3 regions of the Bradyrhizobium sp. GW821-FHT12B03 genome follow, and region 3 is predicted to be linked to each of the others. Evidence: predicted binding sites of a transcription regulator. Region 3 holds the regulator's gene; each other region holds the start of a gene.

Region 1 (7,990 bases), on a different contig from region 3:
ATCATGATCGGCATCGTCGGCGAATATATCGGCAAGATCCTCTCCGAGCTGAAGGCGCGCCCGATCTACTTCGTCGCCGAGCACAGCGAAAAGCACTTCGAGATCGGCAAGGCCGACGATGCCTCGAAGAGGACGGCGGCCGAATGAGCGCGGCCGCGAGCCTGCGGCGAATCTGGCTCTGCGCCGACGACTACGGGATCAGTCCGGGCGTCAATCGCGCGATCCGCGACCTGATCGAACGCGGCCGCCTCAACGCCACCTCGGTGATGATGGTGGGAGCCGCGATCGAGCGCAGCGAGACTGAGGCGCTGCAGGCGTCGGTGAAAGCAAGCCCGCGCTGCGCGATCGGATTGCACGTGACGCTGTCGGCGCCGTTCCGGCCGCTCACCATGCATTTCCGCCCGCTCGACGGCGACATGTTCATGCCGTTTCCAAAACTGCTGCGCGCCGGATTGCTGCGGCGGCTCGACCGCGAGTTCTTTCGTAACGAGGTGAAGGCGCAACTGGCGGCCTTCATGGAAGCATTCGGACGCGCGCCCGACTTCGTCGACGGTCATCAGCATGTGCAGCTCTATCCGCAGGTGCGCGACGGCTTTGTCGACGCGGTCGGCGATGGCGCGCCAAAGGCCTGGGTGCGCCAGGGCGGCCGCGACCTGCCGCTGAAGCAGCGGCTGGCCTCGCCCAAAGCCATGGTGCTCGACGTCCTCAGCGCGCAATTCCGCCGCCGCGCCGGCAGCGCCGGCCTCGGCTTCAATCCCGGCTTCGCCGGCGCCTATGACTTCACGCGCGCGGCCGATTTCGGCGCGCTGATGCGGCAATTCCTGGAAGGCCTGCCGGATGGCGGCCTCGTGATGTGCCATCCCGGCTTCGTCGACGACGTCCTTGCCGGGCTTGATCCGATGACGGAGGTGCGCGAGCGCGAACATGCCTATCTCGCGGGCGATGCCTTCGCACGCCTGCTGGCGGACAGCGGCGTCACGCTGGAGTGAAACCGGCGAAAGCAAGCCGCGAGGCAGCTTGTCGCATACCGAAATTTAATCCGGCCGGCACTGTTGAGGCCACAATGGAACCCTACATCTGCCTCGCGCTTGGTTTGCGCGAGGGAGATTGATCATGACGCCGCAGGAACGCCAACTCGTCGACGAGCTTTTCGACCGGCTTTCGAAACTGGAAAACGCACCGCGCGATCCCGACGCGATCGCCGCGATCTCCGACGGGCTGCGCAAGGCGCCCGGCGCAGTCTATGCGCTGGTGCAGACCACGCTGTTGCAGGACGAAGCGCTCAAGCGCGCCCATAACCGCATCCAGGAGCTGGAGGCGGCCCATGCGCCCGAGCAGGCGCAGTCCGGCGGCTTCCTCGATACCATGCGCGACACGCTGTTCGGCGGAAGCTCGTCGCGCGGCTCGGTTCCGAACGTGCCGCCGCGTGACGCGCGGCCGGTCTGGAACAGCGGCCAGGCGATGCAGCAGTCCCAGCCGGGTTACGGCGCGCCGCCGTACGGACAGGCTTACGGCCAAGGTCCGGGTCAGGGCCAAGCTCCGGGGTATGGCGCCCCGCCGGTCGGCGGTGGCGGCGGCTCGTTCCTCGGCACGGCGGCGGCCGCCGCGGCCGGCGTCGTCGGCGGCTCGCTGCTGCTCTCCAGCATCCGCGGCATGATGGGCGGAGGGCACCAGCAGGCTTTCGGCGACACCAACGCGCTGGGTGATCGCAGCGCTGGTGGAAGCCCGTGGGGCGGCAGCGACCAGTCCGGCGGATCGCTCGCGCGCGATGCCGGCCTCAACGACATCGGCTCCAGCCGCGATTCCCGTCAGGGCTTCCTCGACCAGGCGTCGAACGACGATCGCAACAACGACGATCAGAACGACGACTACGATCACGACAACGGCAATGTGGACGTTGCCGACGACAGCGATTTCGGCGGCGGAGACGACGGCGGCAGCGATTACGCGTGAGGCTGCTCGATAGCGGCGCAAACAAAAACGGCCGCCCCATGGGCGGCCGTTTTCATTTCGAAACCCGGAACCTCACATCACCACGACTTTGGTGCCGACATTGACGCGGCCGTAGAGGTCGATGACGTCCTCGTTGCGCATGCGGATGCAGCCGGACGAGACGTTGGTGCCGATGGTCCAGGGCTCGTTGGAGCCGTGGATGCGATAGAGCGTCGAGCCGAGATACATCGCGCGGGCACCGAGCGGGTTTTCCGGGCCGCCTTCCATGTGCCTCGGCAAGTCGGGACGGCGCGCGATCATTTCCGCCGGCGGGGTCCAGTCCGGCCATTCGCGCTTGGCCGTGATCGACTTCACGCCGGACCAGGTGAAACCGGGACGGCCGACGCCGATGCCGTAGCGCATCGCACGGCCGTTGCCCTCGACGAGATAGAGGAACTTGTTCGGCGTATCGACCACGATCGTGCCGGCACTTTCCTTGCCGCTATAGTCAACAGATTGTTTCTCGAATTTCGGATCGAATTGGCGCTGCCGCGGGTCGACCGCCTCCTGCTGGAGACCTGCGCCCTGCTGATATCCACCCTGCATCTGCGGCTCGCCGATCGGCGGCAGGCGACGCTGGTCGTAATAGCCCGGCTGCTGCTGATAGATCGGCTGCTGCGGCGCATAGGCCGGACCGCGGCCGGGTCCGTCACCGAACAGGAACTCGATGAAGCCGCCACCCATGTTCGCATTGGAGGCGACGCGCACCGGCGCTGGCGGCACTTGCGGCGCATAGACCACCGCCGGCGGATCGTTCGGCACCGTATTGTCGAAGGCGCCGGCGCTGCCTGTGCCGGCAATGAAGGTGCAAGCGCCGCCGAGCAGCGCGACAGACATTTTCTTGAACATCGACGTACTCTGTACTGTTTCGTCTAGATCACATGCGTCGCACAAGCCGCCTGACTGATCGGCGATCCGCGACGTGGTCAATAAAAAGCAAAAGCCGTTTTGTTTGGTAAACGTATCGGGCGTTTCGATTCACCACGTCGCGAGCGAGCTGCAATTTGGCGATCAGCGTTTATTTTCGATGAACGCCGCAAGCGCATGGTTAACTGCCGGTTTTCGCCGCGTCGCGCGCGGCCGCACAACAGTTCCTGCCGTGAACTTCGTGTTAAATCGCTTCGGCCTACAAAGACGCGTGAGTGAGGTGGGGGGAGTTCCTGATGGCTATTCACCGCAAACGTTTTCGTGTCGAAGAGGCTATTGTTGGCGAAATGCCCAGCCCCGAAATGATTGAGGAGGCTGCGCCGATGCACAGCGAGATCATGGCGGAGTTGCGCGCGATCCGCGCACAGATGGCGAAGGGTGTCGTTGCCGCCCCGCTGTCCGGCAGCGCCGCACTCGCGGCGATCGATGCCTCGACGGCCCAGGAGCTCTCCGAAGCACGCACCATGCTCGAGACCTACCGGGCGCAGATCGAGCAGTGCGAGAAGCTGAAGGTCGAGCTCGACCTCATCCACGACGCCATCGACCGCACCAAGCGCGAGATCGCGACGCTGCACGGCAAGAGCTTCGACGGCGGCGAGATGGCCAAGGTCAATGGCGAGCTGGGCGCGGTCGTCGGCGGCACCGAGCAGGCGACGCAGCAGATCCTCGAAGCCGCCGAGTCGATCGACCAGGCGGCCAGCGCGATGTCCAAGGTGCAATCGGCCGACCAGCAGAAGCGGCTCGCCGACGATATCCAGGAACGCGTCATCTCGATCTTCGAAGCCTGCAACTTCCAGGACCTGACCGGCCAGCGCATCAGCAAGGTGATGGGCACGATGAAGTTCATCGAGCAGCACATCAATGCGATGATGGAGATCTGGGGCGGCGTCGACGCGATCAAGGCCCACGTGCCCGCGCATGTCGACACCCGCAGCGAGGACGACAAGCTCCTCAACGGCCCGAAGCTCGCCGGCGACGTCGGCCACGCCTCGCAGGACGACATCGACGCGCTGTTCGACTGAGCGGACGCGACATCCCGAAACACAGAACGCCGGCGAGAGCCGGCGTTTTTGTTTTTGGGGATTCATCTCACGCTGTCATTCCGGGGCGATGCGTCAGCATCGAACCCGGAATTTCGAGGTTCCGGGTTCGGTCCTGCGGACCGCCCCGGAACGACAATCAAAACATCACGCCCGCGGCGCGCAGCGGACGTAGACCATGTTGCCGTAGCGGGTGGCGGCGTCCTTGTCGATGAAGCGCGTGATCAGAACGCGGCCGTCGAAGGACACGATCTCGCGGTCCTGCTCGCCGGGGGTCGGACCGGCCGGCCCGATATAGTTCTTGCCGCTGGGCGACCCCTTCAGCCGCAATTCCTGCGGCGTTGCCTGGTCGGCCAGATGCATGACCACGCCGCCGGAGGTGCCGGCGCCGATCACGTAAGGATTTTTGCACTGGGCCCGCGCAGCAGCCTCGGTGCGGGCACGGTCGGCCGGGTTCTGGAACGAGGCGAGACCCCAGCGGCCGACGATCTCGTCGGCGCGGATGCTCGCCGGCATTTCCGGACCGGTGCCGGGCTCGGCCTCGGGCGGCGGCGAGGAGGATTGGAACGACGGCAGGCTGAAACCGCCGCCGCAGGCGCCCAGCAACAGCGCCAGAGAAGACGCGGCCGCCAGATTGGCAACCGTGCGCGCGCGAGCTGAACTGATCATGGCATTCCCCCGAACAAGACCATGGCCGCACCCCTCCTGCAGCCAAGCGCAAAACCGCCGCCGGAGCAATGACGTCCTTTTGTACGCCGGTACCCCGAACACGTTTCCAATGCCACCATCCTATATCCGCCTCACCAATCGCTTAACCACCTTTGCTTGACAGGATCGCGGCCAAGCCATATTTCCGGGCGCACTATTAGCACTCGGAAAGCCCGATTGCTAAGCGCGCCGTTCGATCCTCGGGAAGAGGATGGACGGTAGCGCCGCCCCACCCACTTTCCGCTACTTCCGAAGCGAGCCTCCAAAGGGAAACGTCATGGCTAAATCCAAATTTCGTCCGCTGCATGACCGTGTCGTGGTCAAACGTATCGACGCCGAGGAAAAGACCAAGGGCGGCATCATCATTCCGGACACCGCCAAGGAAAAGCCGTCCCAGGGCGAGGTCGTCGCCGTCGGTCCCGGCGGCCGTGACGAGGCCGGCAAGCTGATCCCGATCGACCTCAAGGTCGGCGACCGCGTGCTGTTCGGCAAATGGTCGGGCACCGAGGTCAAGATCGACAACGAAGATCTCCTGATCATGAAGGAGTCGGACATCATGGGCGTTCTGGCCTAAGGCCATCCGCCTGAACGGCCGCTGAATGTCATGCCCGGATCGCGCGATCCGGGCATCCATCATTCCGGACACATCACGAAACAAGACACATCACGAAACACGAGGGATTGCAGACCATGGCTGCCAAAGACGTCAAATTCTCCGGAGACGCGCGCGATCGCATGCTGCGCGGCGTCGACATTCTCGCCAACGCCGTCAAGGTGACGCTCGGCCCGAAGGGCCGCAACGTCCTCATCGAGAAGAGCTTCGGCGCGCCCCGCATCACCAAGGACGGCGTCACCGTCGCCAAGGAGATCGAGCTCGAGGACAAGTTCGAGAACATGGGCGCCCAGATGCTGCGTGAGGTCGCCTCCAAGACCAACGACCTCGCCGGCGACGGCACCACCACCGCGACCGTGCTGGCCCAGGCCATCGTGCGCGAAGGCGCCAAGGCGGTTGCCGCCGGCATGAACCCGATGGACCTCAAGCGCGGCATCGACATCGCGGTTGCCGCCGTCGTCAAGGACATCGAGAAGCGCGCCAAGCCGGTCGCCGCCTCATCCGAGGTCGCCCAGGTCGGCACCATCTCGGCCAACGGCGACGCCGCCATCGGCAAGATGATCGCGCAGGCGATGCAGAAGGTCGGCAACGAGGGCGTCATCACCGTCGAGGAGAACAAGTCGCTCGACACCGAGGTCGACATCGTCGAGGGCATGAAGTTCGACCGCGGCTATCTGTCGCCCTACTTCGTCACCAATGCCGAGAAGATGACCGCCGAGCTCGAGGACGCCTACATCCTCCTGCACGAGAAGAAGCTCTCGGGCCTCCAGGCCATGCTGCCGGTGCTCGAAGCCGTGGTGCAGTCGGGCAAGCCGCTCGTCATCATCGCCGAGGACGTCGAGGGCGAGGCGCTGGCCACCCTGGTCGTCAACCGCCTGCGTGGCGGCCTCAAGGTCGCCGCCGTCAAGGCGCCGGGCTTCGGCGACCGCCGCAAGGCCATGCTGGAGGACCTCGCGATCCTGACCGGCGGCCAGCTCATCTCCGAAGACCTCGGCATGAAGCTCGAGAACGTCACGGTGAAGATGCTCGGACGTGCCGGCAAGGTCGTGATCGACAAGGAGAACACCACGATCGTCAAGGGCGCCGGCAAGAAGCCGGAGATCGAGGCCCGCGTCGGCCAGATCAAGGCCCAGATCGAGGAAACCACCTCGGACTACGACCGTGAGAAGCTCCAGGAGCGCCTCGCCAAGCTCGCCGGCGGCGTCGCGGTGATCCGCGTCGGCGGCGCCACCGAGATCGAGGTCAAGGAGAAGAAGGACCGCGTCGAGGACGCGCTCAACGCCACCCGCGCCGCGGTGCAGGAAGGCATCGTCCCCGGCGGCGGCGTCACGCTGCTCCGCGCCAAGAAGGCCGTGGGCCGTCTCACCAACGCCAATGCCGACGTTCAGGCCGGCATCAACATCGTGCTGAAGGCGCTGGAAGCTCCGATCCGCCAGATCTCGGAGAATGCCGGCGTCGAGGGCTCGATCGTGGTCGGCAGGATCCTGGAGAACAAGTCCGAGACCTTCGGCTTCGACGCCCAGACCGAGGACTATGTCGACATGATCGAGAAGGGCATCATCGATCCCGCCAAGGTGGTGCGCACCGCGCTCCAGGACGCCTCCTCCGTGGCTGGCCTGCTGGTGACCACCGAGGCGATGGTCGCCGAGACGCCGAAGAAGGAAGCTCCGCCCGCGATGCCGGCCGGCGGCGGCATGGGCGGCTTCTGATCCGTCCGTTCCATGACAATGCTGCGAAGGCCGCCTCCGGGCGGCCTTCTTTTTTGCCGACCCTGCCCCCGCTGCTTTCCGATTCAACCCGCGGCCAAAACCCACTACGGTGGCGCCGATTCTAAAGCGCGATGAGTTCGGAATGAGTCGTCATCGCGCTTTAGGTTATTGTTTGAGCATGATCTTTTCGGAAAACCGCTTCACACTTTTCCGGATCATGCTCGTTTGCTCGAGGATTTCGTCGATGCGCGCGCTCCTGATTTGCTCCACGGCCCTTGTGGCGACTCTGCTCGCAATTGCGCCCGAGGTCGCATCCGCCCAGATGAAGCTGTCGCCGAAGGCCACGGCGCCCGGCGGTGCGGAGACGCGCTATTTCACCTCGATCGACGGGCTGATGGACGGCAATGCCGACGTGATCCTGAAGGAAACACGCCAGGGCAAGACGGTCACGGCGGCAGTGCTCGACGTCTGCTATCCCGTCGCGAAGAATTCCGACCGCAAGGACCGCTTCGTCGTCAATCTCCAGGTCGCCGGCCAGACGCTGACCGGCACGACGCAGAGCCTCGGCGCGAAGGCGCCCGTCACCGTCAAGCTGCTGCGCAAACAGGCCGGAGACACCTTCGAATTCCGCGGCCAGATTGGAATCGGCCAGACCGTGACCGAGGTCGCCTCGCCCGACAATTCCGATCTCAGCGAGAAGGAGTTTCTCGACAATCAGATCTCCGACGACGGCATCACGCCGCAGCCGAAGGATTTCACCGACGTCTCGCCGGAGGCGATCGCGGTCAAGGTCAAGCTGGATGCGGCGACCGAGTTCCTCAAGAGCCTGAAAGGCCAGGAGGTCGAGGTGACGCTGGCGAGCCTCAGCGTCGGCTGCGACGCGCTGCGCGCGGGCGAGCAGACCATCAACATGTCGGTCGACCCGGAGCGCGCGGGTGCGCTGCTGGCAAAATTCAAGGCAATGCCCGGCGTCACCGCCGCGGGCTGGACCGCTGGAATGA
Region 2 (7,990 bases), on a different contig from region 3:
GCTCCTGAACACCGCCCGCCTGATGGGGGAGAACCCCCTGCTGCTGCGGCTCAAGGAGCTGGAGTCGCTGGAGCGGCTGGTCGAGAAGGTCGGTCGCATCGATCTCCATGCCTCGAGCGGCGAGGGCCTCGATGCCCTCCTGACCCGGCTCGTGCGCCTGAAGGCGCCCGAGAGCGCGTGAAACGGAAGGGCCGCCCACGGGCGGCCCTTCACTTGTCTGTTGCGGTGAACGCGTGCGCGCGCCCGTGCGACCAAAATCCCGAGAACCAAAACCCTGAGAGGGGATTGCGCGCGCGCAAAGGTTGCGTAATCTCGCAATGACGATCACGGTTTCGATCAGGCAGACGCATGACCACTCTTGAGCAAACCATCCGCCCCTCGGCGCAATCGCGGGAATGGAAGGCGATCGTCATCCTGATCCTGCTGGTCCCGCTGCTGTGGTCGCCGCCGTTCCTGTTTCGCTTCTTCCTGTATCAGCCCTTCAACATTCCCTCGAATTCGATGGTGCCGACGCTGATGGTCGGCGACTACGTCTTTGCCGCGAAGTTCGCCTATGGCTACGACCGCTTTTCGTTGCCGTTCGCGCCATCCTGGATGTCGGACCGCATCTTCGCCGCCGACCCCGATTACGGCGACGTCGTCGTCTTCCGGACGCCGAAGGACACCTCGGTGGACTACGTCAAGCGCGTGGTGGCTCTGCCCGGCGACCGGGTCCAGATGCGTAACGGCCAGCTCATCCTCAACGAGCGGCCGGTGACCCGTGTCGCGCTGGCGAGCGTAGCGGCCGGGGATTTTTGCGGGGCCGACGACGGCGCGAAGATCAAGCGCTGGCGCGAGACGTTGCCGAACGGCGCGAGCTACATCACGTATGACTGCGTCGACAACGGCTACATGGACAACACCAGCGTCTACACCGTGCCGCCGGGCCATTTCTTCGTGCTCGGCGACAACCGCGACAACTCCACCGACAGCCGCTTCATGTCGGCGATGGGCTTCATCCCGATGGACCATCTGGTCGGCAAGGTGACCCGGATCTTCTGGTCGCTCGACCAGGACGGCCGGCTGCGTGGCGAGCGGATGGGGAAGGTGTGGTGAGGGGGCTATGTCAATTCTGGGAGTCGCGAAACTCCGAGCCGGGAATGACGAATATGCAAAGTTATCCTAGCGCCTGTCCCTAAGAAGAACCTCGGCATTGCCTGCTGGGTTCTGGCATCTTGATGACTGAGTTGAGGACGCAATGGTAGACGTGGAAAAGGCTTTACCTGGTTATTCTGCCTTTGAACTGTCAGATCTCGATGTGCTGAAAGGAACCTCGGACTGGGGTGCCGCTCAATGGGAGGAAGAGTATCGCAGAACGCACGAGCGTCTGCGGGACTTTATTGCTGCCCGCGATCCTTTTGTCGTCCTCGCCCGAACGGCTGCGCGGTACATTATTGAATCAACTGTAGCTAGTTCAGAAAATCGCCTTGAACAGCCAGAGGTTGAAATCGTTCAGGCGCTATTGTTGCTCAATGGCCCAATTATAAAGTCGGTCCCCACTTCGCCAGAAAATTTTGTTCGTTTTTGGCCTCTTGTTGGCCGTCATATCCTCGCGTTCGGTCGTAAGCAGCGAGAAATTTCAGAAAAGGCGACAGCCAGCGATTTTGTAAGCCGTCGAGCTCGATCACAAACTTTGTATTATCGGAACTTATTTACGCGCCCTGACTGCGAACGGACTTTGTTAGGAATTCTTACTCGGATAGATTCTCTCTCTAACAAGAACCTCGGCTATCGCATTTCGGAACTCTTTCGAGCGATGGTGCGCATCGTTGACATCGTTCTTGGAAGACTAGAGGCCTTCAGCCTTCGGCAACAAACGTTGAGGACGTCGGCGTCGCGTGCAGAAATCGAAGCAGAGATTGATTTCTTTCGATCCGCTTACCCCCTAGCCGAGCAGGTGTGGAGAGATCGCTCGAACAAGTTAGTCGACATTGAGCACCTTCGCTATGCAGGCTTTCAGATGTCCGAACTTGCCTTTCCTTGGGTATTTACGCTGAGTGCCGATAGCCTCAAAGCCGAATTTACACACGAGATAGTCGATGCATTATATCTGTTATCGTTGCGGCCGGGAGAGCTATCGAGCTTCAACCCGCAACACATTTATCTCAACAACCCCATCTGGCGAAAGCCGTATGTGCGCCAAGGCGATGACCTATTCGTCGCATTGCCTCAACTCATTTTCTCATTCCCATTCGGAATAATTGAAGGAATGATTGATGGATACCGCGAGCTGGAGGTGGCTTACGAGGGGTCGAGAGCTGAGTATCTTGAAGAGGCTGTCGCTCATCTTGTGGGCTCTGCAATGCCAAGTGCCAGTCTCTATCGAAGCGTCGTCTGGGATGATCCAAAGACGGACCAGACATGGGAGAATGATGTTCTCGCTGCGGTTGGAAATTTTATCTTCGTTTTCGAGGCGAAGTCGGGCCGGATTAGCGATGTTGCGCGCCGGGGCGGCGAACTGAGTTTGGCTAGGAATTTAAGGGAGCTTTTCGTTGAGCCGGGAATACAGGGATGGCGTCTACAGAACTATCTCGACGAGCATCAGAAGTCGGCAGTTCTTCGTCGCAAAGTAGATGATGGTCCCATTGATCTTGGTTTGGATCGACCAAAAGTCGTCTTTAGATTTAGTATTTGCATGGAGCACTTTGCTTCGCTCACTAGCGCTAAGTACTATTTTAAGGAGTTGGGTTTGGTAACGAACGATACCGCTTGGGCTCCTGTCCTTTCGCTTGGCGAACTGCAGATGATTTGTCGGTATCTAGATTCTGAAGTGTCTCTTATTCACTATCTTACGCGGCGGGCGACGCTTGAAGAGTTGCTAGACTTCGAGGGCGACGAACAGGATCTGCTATCTCTGTATCTCACCAATGGCTTGTGCCTTGACGTGAATTCGCTCGAGGGGCGAAGAGTCATGTTTCATAACGCCGATAGCTTGGTTCGCCGGAACAAAGTGGCACGTACCAACCGGCGCGAGTTTGAAATTCACGGCGTGCAACTCTCTCCCTTGTGGTTTGCTCTCATTCGGGAGCTGTCTCAAGACGAGGGGCAGCGTCATCGGTTCGACATCATCAATGTCGTCCTCAATCAATTGCCACCAGCATTGGCCGAATTTGAACGTCGCGTCCGCCGGTTCAGACGTGGCGTGCCCCATGGTGGCGAAGACCTGCTAATGACGCGTTTCGTTGTTGGCAAGAAAGTCTTTGTTCTCGCGCTCTACTTGGCGAAGAAGATGCCGGACGCGAGCGATTGGCAAGAGAAGGGGCGTGGTATCGTTGGAATGTTTCATGAAGGAAATGAGATGGTGGAATGTGCCGCGTTCATTTTCTTGAGACGTTCAGCGGAAGCAACGTTCGATGGAGTAAGTTTTTATCGCTACGGTTTCCGTTCAGAGCCCCAAGATGCTTCAAAACTAGCTCAATAAAAAACCCCGGCATCGCTGCCGGGGTTTCGCATTTCGTGTTTGCCTGAGAGGCTGGATCAGAAGTCCATGCCGCCCATGCCGCCGCCCGGGGGCATTGCGGGGCCGGCGCCGCCCTTCTTGGGCAGCTCGGCGACCATGGCTTCCGTGGTGATCAGCAGCGCCGCAACCGAGGCTGCGTTCTGGATCGCGGTACGGACCACCTTGGTCGGGTCGATGATGCCCTTCTTGACGAGGTCGCCGTATTCGCCGGTCTGGGAGTCGAAGCCGTAGGTGTACGACTTGTTCTCCAGCACCTTGCCGACGATCACCGAGCCGTCTTCGCCGGCGTTGATCGCGATCTGGCGAGCGGGAGCCGACAGCGCCTTGCGCACGATCTCGACGCCGGTCTTCTGGTCGTCGTTCTTGGTGCGCAGGCCCTTGAGCTGCTCGGAGGCACGGAGCAGGGCGACGCCGCCGCCCGGGACGATGCCTTCTTCCACGGCCGCGCGGGTCGCATGCATCGCGTCATCAACGCGATCCTTGCGCTCCTTCACCTCGACCTCGGTCGCGCCGCCGACGCGGATCACCGCGACGCCGCCTGCGAGCTTGGCGAGACGCTCCTGGAGCTTCTCACGGTCGTAGTCCGAGGTGGTTTCCTCGATCTGCGCCTTGATCTGGGCCACGCGCGCCTCGATGTCGGCCTTCTTGCCGGCGCCGTTGACGATCGTGGTGTTCTCCTTGTCGATCATCACCTTCTTGGCGCGACCGAGCATGTTGAGTGTGACGTTCTCGAGCTTGATGCCGAGATCTTCCGAGATCGCCTGGCCGCCGGTCAGGATCGCGATGTCCTGCAGCATGGCCTTGCGGCGATCGCCGAAGCCCGGAGCCTTGACGGCCGCGACCTTCAGGCCGCCACGCAGGCGGTTGACGACGAGGGTGGCGAGGGCTTCGCCTTCGACGTCCTCGGCGACGATGACCAGCGGCTTGCCGGTCTGCACCACGGCCTCGAGCAGCGGGAGCAGCTCGTTCAGCGAGGAGAGCTTCTTCTCGTTGATGAGGATGTAGGCGTCGTCCATCTCAACGCGCATCTTGTCGGCGTTGGTGACGAAGTAGGGCGAGATGTAGCCGCGGTCGAACTGCATGCCCTCGACGACGTCGAGTTCGGTCTCGAGCGACTTGGCTTCCTCGACGGTGATGACACCCTCGTTGCCGACCTTCTTCATGGCGTCGGAGAGGAACTTGCCGATCTCCTGGTCGCCGTTCGCCGAGATGGTGCCGACCTGGGCGATCTCCTCGTTCGAGGTGACCTTCTTGGAGTTCTTGACGAGGTCCGCAACGACGGCTTCGACCGCGAGGTCGATACCGCGCTTGAGGTCCATCGGGTTCATGCCGGCGGCAACCGACTTGGCGCCTTCGCGCACGATCGCCTGGGCCAGCACGGTCGCGGTGGTGGTGCCGTCGCCGGCCGCGTCAGCGGACTTGGAGGCGACTTCGCGCACCATCTGGGCGCCCATGTTCTCGAACTTGTCCTCGAGCTCGATCTCCTTGGCGACGGTGACGCCGTCCTTGGTGATGCGGGGTGCGCCGAACGACTTGTCGAGCACGACGTTGCGGCCCTTCGGGCCGAGCGTGACCTTCACCGCGTTGGCGAGGATGTCGACGCCGCGAAGCATCTTGTCGCGCGCATCGACGGAGAATTTGACTTCTTTAGCTGCCATCTGGATTTTTCCTTAGGTGTTAGCTGGGGGAGAGAGGGGGCTCTTAGGCCGCCTTCTTCTTGGAAGCGGGGACGTCGAGGACGCCCATGATGTCGCTTTCCTTCATGATCAGCAGATCGACGCCGTCGATCTTGACCTCGGTGCCGGACCACTTGCCGAACAGCACGCGGTCGCCGACCTTCAGATCGATCGGGATCAGCTTGCCGGCCTCGTCGCGGCCACCGGGGCCGACGGCGACGACTTCGCCCTGGGAGGGCTTTTCCTTGGCAGTGTCGGGAATGATGATGCCGCCAGCGGTCTTCTCTTCTGCGTCGATGCGCTTGACCACGACGCGGTCGTGAAGCGGACGGAATTTCATGCAGTCCTCCTAAGCATTTGCTCAGATTGATGTTTTAAGGGTGTTAGCAATCGATGCCCGCGAGTGCCAATGCGGGTGAAGCTCAAATAAGCCAGGATATTTGCGGGGGCAAGGGCTTCTAGCAGAAAAATAAGCACTCGAAAGCGCCGTCTGCCAGTTTCCTTTACCATCGTTAACCGGCTCGGAGGGCCTCTTCGAGGCCCCCTTGGGGGACCGTATTAGCACGGAGCTATCTCTGCTGCTAACGCATTGAATTTCAACAGCTTGTTAAACTTTTGGGCTTGAGATGGATTGTCAGTTTGCGTCACATTTCTCTCATGTGAGCGCATCGTTTCCGGGTGGCTCGTCAGCAGCGTACCGGCAAGCCATCCCTTGAATATGCGCTCCTGAAAAGGAGGTTGGCATGGTCTCGCGGGTTGGGGTTGTTTCCGACGACTTCCGGAAACAGGTGCTGGGTTATGGGCTGACGACGGCGGAAATCCTCTATCGGATGCCGGATCATCCCTCGCTGCTCCAGACCTATGTCTGGCAGAACTACGATCTCTTCCCGAAATTTCCGGCGCTGAAGGATTTCCTGGCGTTCTGGCAGGAGAAGCTCGACGGTCCGCTTTACTCGGTGACGGTCGCGCATTCCAAGCTGATCAAGCCGGCCGAGCTGCGTGCGGTCGACGGCGTGTTCAGGCTGCATTGACGTAGAGATCAGGCGCCGCTGCTGCAGTAGCGTTTCCACATCGCGCGATAGGCCTCGTCCACCGTTTGCGCGTAGGCGACCGGGTTGCAGGCGGCCGCAGCTCTGACCTGTTCGGGCAGCTCGCGGCGCAATGTGTCGAGGTCGCCGATCTGCAGCGCACGGCTGACTGCGGTTTCGACATAGGCCTCGCGGCTGTCCACGACCCAGTCCGGCAGGCCAAGCGCGGTGAGGATGGCGCCGCCGGCGCGGCTGGGCAGACTGTTCCCGAGCTTCGCCACCACGGGCACGCCCATCTGCAGGGCTTCCAACGTGCTGACGCCGCCATTCTGCGGGAACGTGTCGAGGGCAATGTCGACGCGCTTGAATGCTGCCAGATGGTCGATTCGCAGGGTGGTTCCGAGCAGGTCGACGCGTTCGGCCGGCACTCCGCAAGCCGCAAGCCGTGCCAGCAGATTGTCGCGGACCAGTTGATCGTCCAGCGCAAGATCCTTGATCAGCAGTCGTGACCCCGGCACCCGCTCGAGAATCCCGGACCAGGCTTCCGCGGCCTCCTCGGAAATCTTGCTGATGCGGTTGAAGACGCCGAATGTGACGAAGCCGTTCGACGTCGCCGGCGTTGACGTCCCCGCAAGCTCGATCGGCAGCGGCTCCAGCGTCACAAAGCACGGCAGATCGACCACGGTTTCCGCAAACAGATGCCGAACCTCGGCAGGAATCGCGACCGGGTCCGAGAACAGATAATCGATCGTCGGCAGACCGGTGCCGGTACCATGGCCCCAGCCATGCGCCTGGATCGGCGCCGGCTTTTGCGCAAACACGCCGAGGCGGTTTCCCTTGGTATGGCCGGACAGATCGATCAGGATATCGACGCCATCGGCGCGGATCTCGGCGGCAAGGCGATCGTCGCTCCATTGCGAGGCGTCGCGCCAGCGATCGGCGATCTTTCGAAATTCGTCGGTCGCCGCATCCGCTTTTGACGAACAAGAATAGCACACGATCTCGAACTGTGTCCGGTCGTGGTATTGCAGGACCGGCTTGAATATGAACGCGGCCGAATGCGCGTTGAAGTCCGCCGAGACATAGCCGAGCACCAGGGGGCGATCCGGATCGCGGTTGTTGTCGTGCGGTCTTGCCGCTTCCAAAGCGATTTTCGCGCCGATCTGCTCCCACCAGACTCGCCGCGCTTGCTGATGCTGCTCGACGCTGGCATCGGCCAGGAAATCGAGTGCGAAGATCTTGTTGGAGATCGCGCTCGGGAAGTCAGGCTTGATGGCAAGAGCCCTGTCGAAACTGGCCAGGGCTTCGTCGACCCGGCCAAGTCCGGCGAGGCAAAGGCCCAGCACCAGGTGAGCTTGAACGCATTCGGGATCGATCGCGAGGGCCTTCTCGCAATCGGGCAATGCTTCGGCCATTTGCTGGAGCTGGAGCCAGACGCTGGCCCGCCACAGCCATCCGTTCACGTCGTCGGGCGCCAGGGCGACTGCCCGATTGCAATCCGCCATGGCTTCGTCAAATCGCAGAAGCTCCTGCAATGCGACGGCGCGGTTCGCCAGCGCCGAGGCATAGTCAGGCTTGATCGACAGCGCGCGGTTCAAGCTTGCGATGGCCTCGTCATAATTGCGCTGACGGCAGAGCACCCAACCCCGGCCGTTGTGGGCTTCGGCAAGGTTTCCGTCAATTGCGAGCGCCTTGTCGAAGCAGGCGAGCGCTTCCTGAAGATCGAACGTCACGCTCGCGTTGCCGAGATTGGACAGGGCTACGGCGTAGTTGGGGCGCAAGGCGAG
Region 3 (7,990 bases):
CCCTGGCAGCCCGGGCAGGTCCGTTCCAGCGTGAAGAAGCCCTGCGACTGCCGCACGCGGCCGGCGCCGCCGCAGCTCGAGCAGGTCTTCGGCTTTGTGCCGGCCTTGGCGCCGATACCCGAGCAGGCCTCGCAGGTGACCGAGACCGGAATCTCGATCTGCGCGGTCTTGCCGCCAAAGGCTTCCTCGAGCGTGATTTCCATGTTGTAGCGCAGGTCGGCGCCGCGCTCGCGGCCGCCGCGGCCGCGCTGTCCGGCCATGCCGAACAGGTCTTCGAAAATGTCGGAGAAGGAGGAGGCGAAGCCCGCGCCGAAACCGGCGCCGCCGCCAGGACCGCCCTGCTCGAAGGCCGCATGACCGAAGCGGTCATAGGCGGCGCGCTTGTCCTTGTCCTTGAGGACCTCGTAGGCCTCGTTGATTTCCTTGAACTTGACTTCGCTGGTGTCGTCCCCGGGATTGCGGTCGGGGTGAAATTTCATCGCAAGCTTGCGAAAGGACGATTTCAATGCGGAATCGTCAGCGGTGCGTTCGACTTCGAGGGTTTCGTAATAGCAGCGCTTGGTGGACGTGGACATGTTCAACTCGGTCTATCCAATCGCGATTCAAGTCGGAGCGAAACAACGCCGCCACGCGACGATATAGGCACCCCTCCGCCTTGCGGCAGAGGGCAGCGCGGCGTGGTTCAGGATAACGGCTGGAAATTGATCGATCGTAACGGGGGCGATCGTAACAGAACCTTGCCCCGCCCGGCCCGGCACGAAGGCCTCCCCCGCGAAGGGGGAGGCCGAAGAAGCGTGTGGGGTCCAAGCCGTCCGCATCATCACCCTCTTGGGGATCAGGCGGACTTCTTGTTGTTCTTGTCGTCGTCGACCTCGGTGAACTCCGCGTCGACAACGTCGTCCTTGGCCGCATCCTTCTTGGCGTCGGCCTCGGCCTGCTGCTTGTACATGGCCTCGCCGAGCTTCATCGAAGCCTGCGCCAGCGTCTGGGTCTTGGCCTTGATCGCCTCGGCATCGTCGCCCTTCAGCGCTTCCTTGAGGTCGCTGACGGCATCCTCGATGGCGCGGCGCTCGGTCTCGGCAACCTTCGAACCGTGTTCGGCCAGGGCCTTCTCGGTCGAATGCACCAGACCATCCGCCTCGTTCTTGGCGGTGACGGCCTCGCGGCGCTTCTTGTCAGCCTCGGCGTTGGCCTCGGCGTCCTTCACCATCTTCTCGATGTCGGCTTCCGACAGGCCGCCGGAGGCCTGGATGCGGATCTGCTGCTCCTTGCCGGTGGCCTTGTCCTTGGCCGAGACGTTGACGATGCCGTTGGCGTCGATGTCGAAGGTCACCTCGATCTGCGGCATGCCGCGCGGGGCCGGCGGAATGCCCATCAGGTCGAACTGGCCGAGCATCTTGTTGTCGGCCGCCATTTCACGCTCGCCCTGGAAGACGCGGATGGTGACCGCGTTCTGGTTGTCCTCGGCGGTCGAGAACACCTGGCTCTTCTTGGTCGGGATCGTGGTGTTGCGGTCGATGATACGGGTGAACACGCCGCCCAGCGTCTCGATGCCCAGCGACAGCGGGGTCACGTCGAGCAGCAGCACGTCCTTGACGTCGCCCTGGAGCACACCGGCCTGGATCGCGGCGCCGATCGCCACGACTTCGTCCGGGTTGACGCCCTTGTGCGGCTCCTTGCCGAACAGCTGCTTCACGACTTCCTGGACCTTCGGCATGCGCGACATGCCGCCGACCAGCACCACTTCGCCGATCTCACCGGCGGTGACGCCGGCGTCCTTCAGCGCCTTGCGGCAGGGCTCGACGGTCTTCTGGACGAGGTCGTCGACCAGCGCTTCGAACTTGGCGCGGGTGAGCTTCATCGTCAGATGCTTCGGGCCGGTCTGGTCCGCGGTGATGAAGGGCAGGTTGATTTCGGTCTGCGTCGTCGACGACAGCTCGATCTTGGCCTTTTCAGCGGCTTCCTTCAGGCGCTGCAACGCGAGCTTGTCGTTGCGCAGGTTGATGCCCTGCTCCTTCTGGAACTCGTCGGCCAGATAGCCCACGAGGCGCATGTCGAAGTCTTCGCCGCCGAGGAAGGTGTCGCCGTTGGTCGACTTCACCTCGAACACGCCGTCGCCGATTTCGAGAATGGAGATATCGAACGTGCCGCCGCCGAGATCGTACACGGCGATCGTGCCGGTCTTGGTCTTGTCCAGGCCATAGGCGAGCGCAGCCGCGGTCGGCTCGTTGATGATGCGGAGAACTTCAAGGCCCGCGATCTTGCCGGCGTCCTTGGTCGCCTGGCGCTGGGCGTCGTTGAAGTAGGCGGGAACGGTGATGACGGCCTGGTCGACCTTCTGGCCGAGATGGGCTTCCGCGGTCTCCTTCATCTTCTGCAAGATGAACGCCGAGACCTGCGAGGGCGAATAGGTCTGGCCGTCGGCCTCGACCCAGGCGTCGCCGTTGGAAGCCTTCACGATCTTGTAGGGAACGAGCTTCTTGTCCTTCTCGACCATCGGGTCGTCGTAGCGGCGGCCGATCAGGCGCTTCACTGCGAAGAAGGTACGCTCGGGATTGGTGACGGCCTGGCGCTTGGCCGGCTGGCCGACGAGGCGCTCACCGTCGTCAGTGACGGCGACGATCGAAGGCGTCGTGCGCATGCCCTCGGAATTCTCGATGACTTTGGCGTTTTTGCCATCCATTACGGCGACGCACGAATTCGTGGTGCCGAGGTCGATCCCAATGACCTTTCCCATGGTCCTGATATCCTTCTTTTTGCGGCAGGTTGGTTGGGCCCAGAAGGCACCCGAACCGAAACCCCCTAAGATCAAACATTCGCGATATTGCGATGGTTGACGCTCATATAGGAGGGTGGGAGGGGCCCGCAAGGACCGAAACTACGTTTCGGCCGTGAAAACATTGGGTTTTGGAAGATCATATCCGGGCTCAACCGCCCTTGCGGGTGAGGAATTATTAACAGGTTCGGGCTTCGGCAAGCTCCCGTTACCGCAATCCGCCCCTCCCTGTTGCGGCAAGGCCAAACCCGCTAAAAGGCGGACCGGCCGGAGCGCCGCACCAGGCTGCTTCGCGCGACAATGCGGCCCGGTGGCCGACCATCGAACGGCCTCAATGTGAACCAATCAGAGTGCCCATGAAGCTGATCCGCCCCCTCGCCGCGCTCGCCCTGCTCATTGCCTCCGGGCTTCCGGCCCTCGCCGCCGACGCCGTTTTCCCGCCCGGACTTCGCCTCGGCATGGTGCCGTTGGTCGGCCTCAGCACGGCCAAGACCTTCCCTGGCTTCGAGAGCGAGGACGGCAACGTCAAGGTGCTGATCACCGAGCTGCCGCCGGCGGCCTATGGCGAGGTCGTGAGCGCCTTCAATGCCACCCCCGGCGGCGCCAATGGCGTCAAGCAGGACAAGGTCGAGACCCCCGCGGGCCTTGCCTACTTCACCACCGAGAGCGGCAAGGCCGGCGATACCCCGGTGAAGCGCTATTCGATGATCGTGCCCGGCGCCGGCTTCTCCGGCTATGTCGCGGTGCAGATCCCGGAGAATGCGACCAAGATCTACACCGACGAGGCGGTGCGGCAGATGTTCGCGAGCGCCACCACCCGCAAGCAGGTCTCGGCCGAAGAGCAGATCGCGCTGATGCCGTTCAAGATCACCGATCTCGCCGACTTCAAGGACATCCGCACGCTGGCGCCGGGCTCCAGCATCATCCTGGCCGACGGCAACGAGAGCGCAGGCTATGAGTCGAAGCCGTTCATGATCCTCGGCCTGATCGGCGCCACCCCGCAATCCGCCGACGACCGCGCCCGCTTCGCCCAGGAGGCGGCGCTCCAGATCCCCGGCGTGCGCGAGTCGCGCGTCACCATGTCCGAGCCGATCCGCATCAACGGCCAGCAGGGCTTCGAGACCCGGATCGACGGCGTCAGCGGCAAGGACAAGACGCCGGTGACCGTGGTGCAGTGGATCCGCTTCTCGGGCGGCGGCGCCTCGCTGCGCATCATCGCCAGCGCCCCGCGCGACCAGTGGTCCACCGCCTTCACCCGCTTCCGCGCCGTGCGCGACGGGATTCAGCCGAAGGGCTAGGCGACGGCAGTCCAGCACACTCGGTGTCGTCCCGGCGGAGGCCGGGACCCATAATCACAGGGAGTGGTTGCAGTACGATCTGGTAACTCCGAGTCCTCGTTAAACTATTGCTGCGGCGTATGGGTCCGGGCCTTCGCCGGGACGACGACCTGAGCTAGCAGCCCATGCACTCACCAGAGCCGGCTGCATTTTCGGGCTTCTGTTCGTATACGAACGGAACTAGGCTTCGCCAGTTGGATCATCCTGGAGGGAGGCGGACATGCTGGATCGGCGACAAATTTTGGCGGCGCTGGGGACGACGGCGCTGGCGACCCTCGCGCCAACCGCGCTGTTTGCAGCCGCATCGATCAAGCCGGACGATGCGTCCGCGCTTCTGGTGATCGACGTGCAGAACTGCTTCCTGCCGGGCGGCAGCCTCGCGGTGAAGGAAGGCGAGCAGGTCGTTCCGGTCATCAACAAGATGGCGAAAGCGTTTGCGAACGTGGTGATGACGCAGGACTGGCACACGCCCGGCCACGTTTCGTTTGCGTCGGTCCACTCGGGCAAGAAGCCGTTCGAGACCGTCGACCTGCCCTACGGCAAGCAGGTGCTGTGGCCCGACCATTGCGTGCAGGGCACCGACGGCGCGGCGCTGTCCAAGGATCTTGCGATCCCGCACGCCGAGCTCATCATCCGCAAGGGTTTTCACAAGGACGTCGACAGCTATTCGGCCTTCCTCGAAGCCGACGGCAAGACCTCGACGGGCCTTGCCGGCTATCTGAAGGGCCGCAAGATCAAGCGCGTCTTCGTCGCTGGCCTCGCGACGGACTTCTGCGTCGCCTGGACTGCGCTCGACGCGCGCAAGGCGGGCTTTGAAGTCTATGTCGTGGAAGACGCTTGCCGCGGCATCGACAATCAGGGCTCGCTGGCAAAGGCCTGGGCCGATATGGCCAAGGCTGGCGTGAAGCGGATCCAGTCTGCGGATATCGCGGTGAGCGCGTAGTCGACGCGGAAAACTGTCAGACCCTCATCCTGAGGAGCGCGCTTCTTCGCGCGCGTCTCGAAGGATGAAGGCCGAGCTGTTACATCATGGCCCTCATGGTTCGAGACGCCGCGCAAGGGCGCGGCTCCTCACCATGAGGTCTGAGAGCCTAGTTCGCCGCGCTGTTCGGCTCGTTGGTGTTGGCCGCAGGCGCGGCCTTTGCACCGCCCTTGGCGACGCCAACCAGAGCCGGGCGCAGCACGCGCTCGCCGATGGTGTAGCCGGCCTGCATGACCTGCACGACGGTGCCGGCAGGCACTGACGGATCCGGCACCTCATACATCGCCTGCTGGAAGTTCGGATCGAACTTCTGGCCCTGCGGATCGAACTTCTTCACGCCGTGCTTTTCCAGTGCGTTGAGCAGCGAGCGCTCGGTGAGCTCGACGCCTTCGATCAGCGAGGTCAGGCCGGGATCGGCTGCGGCACGGGCCTCGGCGGGAACCGCATCGAGCGCGCGCTGCAGATTGTCGGCGATGTCGAGCACGTCGCGGGCAAAGCCGGTGATGCCATAGAGACGGGCGTCAGCGACCTCCTTGGTGGTGCGCTTGCGCAGATTCTCCATCTCGGCCAGCGTCCGCAGCATGCGGTCGCGCGCCTCGGCGGCTTCCTTCTGCAACGTCTCGACCGAGCCCGGCTCGGGATCGTCGGGCATGATGTAGGGCTTCGACACCACGGGCTCGCCGGTCGGCGCGCTCGTGTCTTCGGGTTGCCGGTCTCGATCGGTCATCGGCTCTCTTTTCGAATTCGTCGGAGGGATTTTTCTGGCCCGGATATCGTGCTTCGGGCGCCGAAAATCAAGCGCCCGTGATCGGCCCAAATGCCGGTCAGCCCCCCAGAAGGCGGCTGACGATGCGGGCGGCATAGTCCACGGTCGGGATCACACGGGCATAATTCAGCCGCGTCGGCCCGATCACGCCCAGGACGCCGACGATGTGGCCGGCGGCATCCCGATAGGGCGAGATGATGGTGGAGGACCCCGACAGCGAGAACAACTTGTTCTCGGAGCCGATGAAGATCCGCACGCCTTCCGCGGTCTCGGCCCGGCCGAGCAGGTCGATCACGCCGCGCTTGGTCTCGAGATCGTCGAACAGCAGGCGCACCCGCTCCAGATCCTCCAGCGCGTGCAGATCTTCCAGCAAATTGGCGTGGCCCCGGACGATGAGCTGGCGGTCCTCGTTCTCGCCGCCGGACCAGCTGGCGATCCCGGCCGAAATCACCTTCTGCGTCAGCTGATCGAGCTCGGCGCGGGCCTCCCCGAGCGCGGTCTCGAGCTCGAGCCGCGCCTCGGCCAGGGTCCGGCCGCGAATCCGCGAATTGAGGAAATTGCCGGCCTCGGTGATCGCGGAAGAGGGAACCCCGGGGGGCAGCGTCAGCACGCGATTCTCGACCTGGCCATCCTCGCCGACCAGGATCACCAGCGCCTTTTCCGGTTCCAGGCGGACGAATTCGATGTGTTTGAGCCGCGCATTGGATTTCGGCGTCAACACCACGGCGGCGGCGCGGGTCAGGCCCGACAGCCGCGTCAGCGCCTGGTCCAGCGCCGCCTCGACCGATTGCGCCTGGCCGACGGAGGTGAGCTGGCTCTGAATCGACTGCCGCTCGGCTTCATTGAGGTCGCCAACCTGCATCAGGGCATCGACGAAGAAGCGCAGGCCGAGTTCCGTCGGCAGCCGGCCGGCGGAGGTATGCGGGGCATAGATCAGGCCGAGCTGTTCCAGGTCGGCCATGACGTTGCGGACCGAGGCCGGCGACAGCGGCATCGCGATCAGGCGCGAGATATTGCGCGAGCCCACGGGCTCGCCGGTCGCGAGATAGCTTTCGACAATTTGACGAAAGATGTCGCGGGAACGCTCGTTGAGCTGGGCGAGGCCTGCGCGCGGCGCGATCAGATGGATCGGATCGTGATGGGCCACAGACGGCAACTCCTCTCAGGTGCTCATAATCTGTCCATCCGGGAGGCGACTGACAAGCGGGGTTTTGCACTTGGCTGGGGACCGAAAAGGCCTTGCCGCCCACCCTCACCCCACCTACAAGCACCGCGAATAGGCTTTTCCCGAGAGTTTTGGAGGATTTCCCATGCGGCCAAGCCGCCGTGCGCCCGACGAATTGCGCCCCGTGACGCTGGAGCGCGGCGTGGTCAAATATGCGGAAGGCTCGTGCCTGGTGAAATTCGGCGACACCCACGTGCTGGTCACCGCCACGCTGGAAGACCGCCTGCCGCCGTGGCTCAAGGGCCAGGGCCGCGGCTGGGTCACTGCCGAATACGGCATGCTACCGCGCGCGACCTCGGAACGCACCCGCCGCGAGGCCTCTGCCGGCAAGCAGAGCGGCCGCACCGTCGAGATCCAGCGCCTGATCGGCCGCAGCTTGCGCACCATCGTCGATCTCGAAGCGCTCGGTGAGCGCCAGATCACGGTCGATTGCGACGTGCTCCAGGCCGATGGCGGCACGCGCACGGCCTCGATCACCGGCGCCTGGGTCGCGCTCGCCGACTGCATCAACTGGATGAAGGCGCGCAACATGATCAAGGCCAAGGTGCTGCGCGACAACGTCGCCGCGATCTCCTGCGGCATCTACAACGGCACGCCCGTGCTCGATCTCGACTATGCCGAGGATTCGGAAGCCCAGACCGATGCCAATTTCGTCATGACGGGCGACGGCCGCATCATCGAGGTGCAGGGCACCGCGGAACGCGAGCCGTTCACGCAGGACGAGTTCCTTGCGCTGATGGCGCTGGCCCAGAAGGGCATTGCACGTCTCGTGGACTTGCAGAAACTGGCTGTCGCGTAGTCAATAGGCCCATGCACCGCCGAATCACCGGAAAGCTCGTCATCGCCACCCACAATCCCGGCAAGCTCGCCGAGATGAAGGAGCTTTTGGCGCCTTACGGCATCG

What was found. The regulator HrcA, encoded in region 3, represses chaperone genes, less so after heat shock. The targets are predictions, from matches to a motif close to GTTAGCACTCNCNNNNNGNGAGTGCTAAC.
Region 1: AC1RUR_RS17080 (co-chaperone GroES) is a predicted target of HrcA. The motif match lies at 4,824-4,852, and genes of this name have one in related genera.
Region 2: AC1RUR_RS20940 (co-chaperone GroES) is a predicted target of HrcA. The motif match lies at 5,558-5,586, and genes of this name have one in related genera.

Annotation. Positions count from the first base shown of each region.
Region 1 covers NZ_JBXAQU010000008.1:16,744-24,733, reverse strand. The annotation lists gene AC1RUR_RS17110 (glycosyltransferase family 2 protein) at 1-147, shown strand, start outside; gene AC1RUR_RS17105 (ChbG/HpnK family deacetylase) at 144-989, shown strand; gene AC1RUR_RS17100 (DUF2076 domain-containing protein) at 1,114-1,953, shown strand; gene AC1RUR_RS17095 (L,D-transpeptidase) at 2,026-2,841, opposite strand; gene AC1RUR_RS17090 (protein phosphatase CheZ) at 3,156-3,941, shown strand; gene AC1RUR_RS17085 (hypothetical protein) at 4,107-4,628, opposite strand; gene AC1RUR_RS17080 (co-chaperone GroES) at 4,945-5,241, shown strand; gene groL (chaperonin GroEL) at 5,358-6,989, shown strand; gene AC1RUR_RS17070 (hypothetical protein) at 7,234-7,990, shown strand, end outside.
Region 2 covers NZ_JBXAQU010000010.1:237,553-245,542, reverse strand. The annotation lists gene AC1RUR_RS20960 (slipin family protein) at 1-181, shown strand, start outside; gene lepB (signal peptidase I) at 349-1,095, shown strand; gene AC1RUR_RS20950 (hypothetical protein) at 1,238-3,460, shown strand; gene groL (chaperonin GroEL) at 3,517-5,157, opposite strand; gene AC1RUR_RS20940 (co-chaperone GroES) at 5,201-5,515, opposite strand; gene AC1RUR_RS20935 (usg protein) at 5,919-6,206, shown strand; gene AC1RUR_RS20930 (O-linked N-acetylglucosamine transferase, SPINDLY family protein) at 6,215-7,990, opposite strand, start outside.
Region 3 covers NZ_JBXAQU010000019.1:166,305-174,294, reverse strand. The annotation lists gene dnaJ (molecular chaperone DnaJ) at 1-575, opposite strand, end outside; gene dnaK (molecular chaperone DnaK) at 836-2,737, opposite strand; gene AC1RUR_RS29950 (hypothetical protein) at 3,133-4,074, shown strand; gene pncA (bifunctional nicotinamidase/pyrazinamidase) at 4,334-5,056, shown strand; gene grpE (nucleotide exchange factor GrpE) at 5,205-5,822, opposite strand; gene hrcA (heat-inducible transcriptional repressor HrcA) at 5,920-7,008, opposite strand; gene rph (ribonuclease PH) at 7,172-7,885, shown strand; gene rdgB (RdgB/HAM1 family non-canonical purine NTP pyrophosphatase) at 7,897-7,990, shown strand, end outside.